2 regions of the Pantoea allii genome follow, and region 2 is predicted to be linked to the other one. Evidence: predicted binding sites of a transcription regulator. Region 2 holds the regulator's gene; the other holds the start of a gene.

Region 1 (4,215 bases), 1.3 Mb from region 2:
GAACATAAATATGAGCGTTTATTATGGGAGCGGTATTATCGGTTTCGCTTAATTCAGGACTACATTAGTGGCATGACCGATCTCTATGCCTGGGATGAGTACCGTCGTTTGATGGCGGTGGAATAAGCCGAGAATTGTAAAGAGCGCGAATAAATTTTTACCTTTGCCTAAAACTTTTAGAGGAACTTCGCGCTAAAACATTTATCTCAACATTCGACCACAGCAATGGTCAGTATATCCATCATTGTGAGATACCAAAATGAAAAAAACCTCGTTAATGTTAAGCGCACTGGCGCTTAGTCTTGGCATGGCACTGACCCCTGTGAGTGCTTTCGCTGCAGAAACGTCATCTTCCGTTTCATCCTCCACGACCCAGCCGTTGCCAAGCCTTGCCCCGATGCTGGAGAAGGTGATGCCTTCGGTTGTAAGCATCAGCGTTGAGGGAAGCACCACGGTCAAAACGCCGCGGATGCCACAGCAGTTCCAGCAATTTTTTGGCGATAATTCGCCTTTCTGCCAGGACGGTTCGCCGTTCATGGGCTCGCCCCTGTGTCAGGGCGCGGGTGGCAGCGGCGGCGGTGCGTCTGCCGGTCCTGATACGCAGCAGCAAAAATTTAAAGCGTTGGGTTCAGGCGTCATCATTAACGCAGAAAAAGGCTATGTGGTGACCAATAACCATGTGGTCAATGATGCGACGAAAATCCAGGTCAAACTGAGCGACGGCCGAAGCTACGATGCTAAGGTGATCGGCAAGGACCCCAGCTCTGATATCGCACTGATTCAACTGGAAGGCGCGAAGAATCTGACCGCGATCAAAATGGCTGACTCCGACAATTTACGCGTTGGCGATTATACCGTGGCGATCGGTAACCCCTATGGCCTGGGCGAAACCGTGACATCGGGCATTGTCTCGGCGTTAGGACGTAGTGGTCTGAACGTTGAGAACTATGAAAACTTTATTCAGACCGATGCCGCGATTAACCGCGGTAACTCGGGTGGTGCCCTGGTCAATCTCAACGGAGAGCTGATCGGTATTAATACCGCTATTCTGGCTCCGGACGGGGGCAACATTGGTATCGGTTTTGCCATCCCAAGCAACATGGTGAAAAATCTGACCGCCCAGATGGTGGAATATGGTCAGGTGAAACGCGGCGAGCTGGGTATCATGGGGACCGAGCTTAATTCTGAACTGGCTAAAGCGATGAAAGTCGATGCGCAACGCGGCGCGTTCGTCAGCCAGGTGGTGCCAAATTCAGCCGCAGCAAAAGGCGGCATTAAAGCCGGAGACGTGATCGTTTCCATGAACGGCAAGCCATTGACCAGCTTTGCCTCACTGCGTGCTGAAGTGGGATCGTTACCGGTGGGCACTACGCTGAAGCTGGGCCTGCTGCGTGACGGTAAACCACTGGATGTCTCTGTGCAGTTGCAGCAAAGCACACAGGACAAAGTGCAGTCCGCGACGATTTACACGGGCATTGAAGGTGCGGATCTGAGCAACAACGCAGGCAAAGAGAAAGGGGTTCGGGTCGATAGCGTAAAAGCAGGCAGTGCTGCGGCACGAGTAGGCCTTAAAAAAGGCGACCTGATTCTTGGCGTCAACCAGCAGCCGGTAACCAACTTAGGGGAACTGCGTAAGATTCTGGATACCAAACCACCGGTACTGGCGCTGAACGTGCAACGCGGCGATACCTCGCTTTATCTGCTGATGCAGTAATCACAGTCTTGTGTTGAGCAGGCGGACTTCGGTCCGCCTTTTTTATGCCAAAAATCACAAATGTGATGCCTGCCGCATTTCTGTTAACGCCGCCGCGGCTATGGGCGAATGCATAATGTTCTGCGCGTGACGCACCGCTATCCTGTTCTCCCTCTTATATGACTCAGGAGTAAAGGATGGCTACCTGTCATCTCGACGCACGGCTGGCGCAGGAAATTGTCGCGCGCACCATGAAAATCATTGATGGTAATGTCAACGTCATGGACGCACGTGGACGAATCATTGGCAGCGGCGACAGGGAGCGCATTGGCGAGTTGCATGAGGGCGCGCTGTTGGTGTTGTCTCAGGGACGCATTGTGGATATTGATGATGCCGTGGCAAGGCATCTGCATGGCGTGCGGCCGGGCATTAATCTTCCGCTGCGCATTGACGGGGCGATCGTTGGCGTAATTGGTCTGACAGGCGAGCCGGGTGCACTCCGTCACTATGGTGAGCTGGTCTGTATGGCGGCAGAGATGATGCTGGAGCAGGCACGGCTGTTACATATGCTGGCTCAGGACAGCCGCCTGCGTGAAGAGCTGGTGCTTAACCTGATTCGCAGTGATGAGCTGACGCCGCAACTGACGGAATGGGCTCAGCGCCTGGGGATCGATCTTAATCAGCCCCGCGTTGTGGCGGTTATCGAAGTCGACAGCGGGCAGTTAGGCGTGGACAGCGCCATGTCTGAGTTACAACAGCTGCAAACGTTACTGACAACGCCTGTCAGGGATAACCTGATAGCCATTGTGTCGTTGACCGAAATGGTGGTACTGAAGCCCGCCTTAAACGCACACGGACGTTACGACCAGTACGATCACCGGCGGCGGGTTGAACAGCTCATGCAGCGTATGAACGAAAGCGGTCATCTGCGAATGCGTATTGCACTGGGCAACTTCTTCACCGGCCCGGGCAGCATTGCCCGTTCTTATCGCACCGCGCACACGACCATGGTGGTGGGAAAGCAGCGTATGCCAGACGTACGCAGCTACTTTTATCAGGACCTGATGCTCCCGGTCTTGCTGGACAGTTTGCGCGGTGGCTGGCAGGCAAACGAACTGGCGCGTCCGCTGGAAAAACTGAAAAGTATGGACAGCAACGGCTTACTGCGACGCACTTTGAGCGCCTGGTTCAGCAATAACGTGCAGCCCGGAGCCACGTCGCGGGCGCTGTTTATCCACCGTAATACTCTGGAGTACCGCCTCAATCGCATTGCTGAATTGACGGGACTGAACATTGGCCATTTTGACGACCGGTTACTGCTGTATATTGCATTACAGTTGGATGAGCAGGGCTGAGGCTGTTCACCGTAACCGGGAGGAACCCCAGATGCGTACACTGTTTTTAACACTTTGCCTGCTGATATTCACGTTCACCTGTCAGGCACGGCCTGACAACCTGGTTTTTCTGTCTGCTGACGCGTTAGTGAAAACCCGACAGGCACTCCAGAAGCATCAGGCAGATGCACTGACCGAACAGGCCTGGCGTCAGTTGCAACATCAGGCGGATAAGGCGCTCAGTCAGCCTGACCCCAGCGTCATGGACAAAGGCCTGATACCACCCAGCGGCTCGCGGCATGACTATCTCAGCCTGAGCGCCTACTGGTGGCCGGACGCCCGGCAGAAAACGGGTTTACCCTGGATACGTCGGGATGGTGAGGTGAATCCTGATACCAAAAACGACCAAACCGACGGCGTCCGCCTGGCGCGATTTAGCGCAGACGTGCAGGCACTGGCGTTGGCATGGTTCTTTTCAGGGGATATGCGCTACGCCAGCAAGGCACAATCCATGATCCGCCACTGGTTTATCGATCCTGCCCGTCGTATGAACCCAAACCTGAGCTACGCGCAGGGCATTCCGGGGCGAACCGCGGGTCGTCATGATGGCGTTCTGGACGGGCGCTATTTTGCAACCCGCATGGTTGATGCGCTGATATTGCTGCGTCAGTCGCCCGGTTGGCGGGGGAGCGACGAGGCGGCGTTGCATCGCTGGTTCAGCGACTATCTCAGCTGGTTGCAGACCAGCAAGCTGGCGCAACAGGAGCGGAATGCGCCCAATAACCACGGTAGTTGGTACAGTGTTCAGGTTGCCGGCATTGCCGCTTATCTGGACAACAGTGCGGTGATTGCAGACATGACTGCCCTGGCCAAAAGCAAGATTGACGGGCAAATAGAGCGTGAGGGAACTCAACCGCTTGAACTGGCCCGAACCCGTTCTTTTCATTACAGCTTCTTTAATTTACAGGCGCTAACCGCAATGGCGGCGTTGGCTTCCCAGCGGGGAGAGGGCGATCTCTGGCATTATAAAAATAAACAGGGCGGCTCACTGCTGACCGCGCTGGATTATATGGCGCCTTTCAGCGATCCGGCACGTCACTGGCCGTGGAAAACGCGCGAACGTAACAGCGAACGGTTAATTCCCTTGCTGCTGTTGGCGGATACCACGCTCAAGTCAGAACGTTACCA
Region 2 (4,215 bases):
TAAACATCATGCGCAAAAGCGAGTTTCGCGGCTGATGCACAGAATGAAAAATCGTGCTAACAATGCTCATCGCCCGACTTCACAGGGAGTTTTACTATGTCTGCACGCCATCCGATCATTGCGGTAACGGGTTCCAGTGGCGCGGGAACCACCACCACCAGCCTGGCATTCCGTAAAATTTTTCAGCAACTCAATTTGCACGCTGCCGAGCTGGAAGGTGACAGCTTTCACCGTTTTACCCGGCCAGAAATGGATATGGCGATTCGTAAAGCACGCGATCTGGGTCGCCACATCAGCTATTTTGGCCCGGAAGCGAATGACTTTGGCCTGCTGGAACAAACCTTTATTGAATACGGTGAGCACGGCAAAGGCCAGTCACGGAAATACCTGCACACCTACGACGAAGCCGTGCCCTGGAATCAGGTGCCGGGCACCTTTACGCCGTGGCAGCCGCTGCCCCCGGATACGGACGTGCTTTTTTATGAAGGACTGCACGGCGGGGTGATGACGGCTCAGCATAACGTCGCTGAAAAGGTGGATTTACTGGTCGGCGTGGTGCCGATTGTCAACCTGGAGTGGATTCAGAAGCTGGTCCGCGATACCGGTGAACGCGGCCATTCCCGTGAGGCCGTCATGGATTCGGTTGTGCGCTCAATGGAAGATTACATCAACTTCATAACGCCACAATTCTCACGCACCCATATCAACTTTCAGCGCGTCCCTACCGTGGATACCTCCAACCCGTTTGCGGCCCGCACCATTCCTTCGCTGGATGAGAGTTTTGTCGTCATTCACTTTCAGTGTCTGGAAGATATTGATTTCCCTTATCTGCTGGCCATGCTGCAGGGATCGTTCATTTCCAATATCAATACGCTGGTGGTACCGGGCGGAAAAATGGGGCTGGCGATGGAGTTGATTATGGCGCCGTTGGTGAAACGGCTCATGGAAGGCAAACGCATTGAATAAAATCAGAGGCCGCGCGGGCCTCTGAGAGATCACAGCTCGATAACCTCGTAGCTGTGGGTGATCGCGACCCCTTTGCCTAACATAATGGCAACCGAGCAATATTTTTCCGCCGACAGGTCGACCGCACGCGCCACGGCTTTATCTGAAAGTGCTTTTCCACTCACGATAAAATGCAGGTTGATACGGGTAAAGATGCGAGGGGCTTCTTCCCGACGCTCTGATTCGAGTTTTACTTCGCAATCAGCCACATCGTTGCGGCCTTTTTGCAAAATTGAAACCACATCGATTGCGCTGCAACCACCGGCCGCCATCAGCACCATTTCCATAGGACTGGGCGCTTTATCACCGGAATTACCATCCATTAAGACCTGATGGCCGGATGATGATTCGCCGAGGAATGTTAACCCTTCAACCCATTTGACTCTTGCCTGCATAATTTCGCCCCCAGAATACCCTGTTTTTGCGCCAGAGTACGCTTTTGCCTGGTAAACAGCAATCCAGAGAAATCAGCCTCATTGCTGAAGCGAGACAACACAAGACAGTCGGCGAAAGCTGTGCTACAAACAGTGCTGAAAATATTTTTTCGTCATCCGAAGATGAAGCCGGGAAGAATTATGCGCTCTGCGCCGAATGCAGCCCGAATAATTTCCTGAATGGAAACACGCTTAACGCTTTCATCGCCTGGCAGGGAAACAGAGCCCTGTATTTTGGGCACGATTACAATAGAGGATAATAGCGAATGGTTCTCGGCAAACCGCAAACAGACCCTACACTTGAATGGTTCCTGTCCCATTGCCATATTCACAAGTATCCATCCAAAAGTACGCTGATTCATCAAGGTGAAAAAGCCGAAACGCTTTACTACATCGTGAAAGGTTCCGTCGCGGTACTGATTAAGGATGAAGAAGGCAAGGAGATGATTCTTTCTTACCTGAATCAAGGCGATTTTATTGGTGAGCTTGGCCTGTTTGAAGAAGGTCAGGAACGCAGCGCCTGGGTACGTGCGAAAACGGCGTGCGAAGTAGCAGAAATTTCCTACAAGAAATTCCGTCAGCTCATCCAGGTTAACCCGGATATTCTGATGCGTCTTTCTTCACAGATGGCGCGCCGTCTTCAGGTGACGTCAGAAAAAGTGGGAAATCTCGCGTTCCTGGATGTCACCGGACGCATTGCACAGACGTTGCTTAACCTGGCTAAACAGCCTGACGCCATGACGCATCCTGACGGCATGCAAATTAAAATTACTCGTCAGGAAATTGGCCAAATCGTTGGTTGTTCACGTGAAACCGTGGGCCGTATCTTGAAGATGCTGGAAGATCAGAATCTGATCTCCGCACACGGCAAAACCATCGTTGTTTACGGCACCCGCTAAGCCTTATTATTCACGGCGTGATGGCAACATTATGCCGTGAATATCTTGTGTTGAGCCCATGTGGCGAAGAATAATTTATCACCCCGAAGTTAACTATGCGCTGCGCCAGACTCTGGTGTTGTGCCTTCCGGTCGCGCTCGGCTGGCTGTTTGGCGATCTGCAAAAAGGGTTGCTGTTCTCATTAGTTCCCGCCTGCTGCAATATTGCTGGCCTGGATACACCGCACAAACGTTTCTTTAAGCGCCTGATTATTGGCGGCAGCCTGTTTGCCTTTGGCAGTTTGCTGATGCAGTGGCTACTGCTCAAAGACGTCCCTCTGCCGTTGATTCTGTTTGCGATGCCGTTACTCCTTGGCGTCACAGGTGAAATCAGCCCGCTGCACGCCCGACTGCTGCCCGGTACGCTGATTGCCGCGATTTTTACCATCAGCCTGATTGGCCGTATGCCCATTTACGTGCCTCCGCTGCTCTATATCGGCGGTACGCTCTGGTACGGATTATTCAACTGGTTTTGGTTCTGGCTGTGGAAAGAGCAGCCGATGCGCGAAAGCCTGAGTTTAATCTACCGTGAGCTGGCAAATTACTGTGACGCAAAGTACAGCTTGCTGACGCAGCTTACCGATCCTGAAAAAGCCCTGCCGCCCCTGCTGGTGCGTCAGCAAAAAGCGGTCGACCTGATTAACACCTGCTACCAACAGATGCATATGTTGTCCGCAAGCCGCGATCACAGCCATAAACGTCTGACCCGGGCATTTCAGGTGGCGCTGGATTTACAGGAACATATCTCCGTCAGCCTGCATCAGCCGGAAGAAGTCCAGAAGCTGGTGGAACAAAGCCATGCGGAAGCCGTTATCCGCTGGAATGCCAGGACGATTTCAGCCCGACTGCGCGAGCTGGCCGACGATATTCTGTATCACCAACTCTCCAGCCGTTTTGATATGGACAAACAGCTGGGTGCGCTGGAAAAAATCGCCCGCCAGCATCCGGACAATCCGGTGGGTAACTTCTGCCTCTATCATTTCAGCCGCATCGCCCGGGTACTTCGTACCCAAAAGCCGCTTTATCAACGTGACCTGATGGCCGATCGCCAGCGTCGTTTGCCGCTGCTGCCCGCGCTGCGAAGCTATCTGTCGTTGCGTTCTTCCGCGCTGCGCACCGCCGGTCGTTTTGCCGTCATGCTGATGCTGGGCAGCGCCCTGGCGGTGTTTTTCTCCATTCCAAAGCCCTACTGGATTTTGATGACAATCATGTTTGTCAGCCAGAGCAACTACAGTGCAACCCGGGTTCGTATCCAGCACCGGGCCCTGGGCACCTTTGCCGGGTTGGTCATTGCGGCAGCCTCGCTGCGCCTGGATGTGCCAGAGCCGCTGGTGTTGAGCATCATGCTGGCCATTACCTTTATCAGCTATCGCTTTACCCGACAGTTTTACGGCTGGTCGATGGTAGGATTTACGGTCACGGCCGTTTATACGCTGCAACTGCTCTCCCTTAACGGGGCACAGTTTTTATTGCCCCGCCTGCTGGATACGCTGATGGGTTGCCTGATCGCCTTTGGTGGCATGTTATGGCTGTGGCCGCAGTGGCAGAGCGCGCTGTTGCGTCAGAATGCGCATGATGCACTGGAGGCCTGTCAGGACGCACTGCGGATGTTACTCGGCCCGGAGCAGTCTCCAGATAAGCTGGCTTACCAGCGGATTAAGGTCAACCAGGCCCATAACGCGGTGTTTAATTCCCTGAATCAGGCGATGCAGGAGCCGGGATTTAACTCACGCTACCTGCAGGATATGCGCTTATGGGTCACGCACTGCCAGTTTATTGTTGAACACATCAATGCCATGACAATTCTGGCGCGCGAACACACCATGCTGCCACCCACGC

The links. Region 2 encodes CRP, which controls carbon source genes, mostly activating them, when cyclic AMP is high. Its sites were predicted from a motif close to ATGTGANNNNNNTCACAT; they were not measured.
Region 1: QNH99_RS17685 (CdaR family transcriptional regulator) is a predicted target of CRP. The motif match lies at 1,775-1,792, and genes of this name have one in related genera.

The regions. Positions count from the first base shown of each region.
Region 1 is NZ_CP125958.1:3,724,975-3,729,189, reverse strand. Features, by position in the region: gene dgt (dGTPase) at 1-126, shown strand, start outside; gene degP (serine endoprotease DegP) at 260-1,714, shown strand; gene QNH99_RS17685 (CdaR family transcriptional regulator) at 1,891-3,048, shown strand; gene QNH99_RS17680 (alginate lyase family protein) at 3,080-4,215, shown strand, end outside.
Region 2 is NZ_CP125958.1:441,698-445,912, reverse strand. Features, by position in the region: gene QNH99_RS02035 (YheU family protein) at 1-35, shown strand, start outside; gene QNH99_RS02030 (phosphoribulokinase) at 97-966, shown strand; gene QNH99_RS02025 (OsmC family protein) at 996-1,400, opposite strand; gene crp (cAMP-activated global transcriptional regulator CRP) at 1,706-2,338, shown strand; gene QNH99_RS02015 (YccS/YhfK family putative transporter) at 2,397-4,215, shown strand, end outside.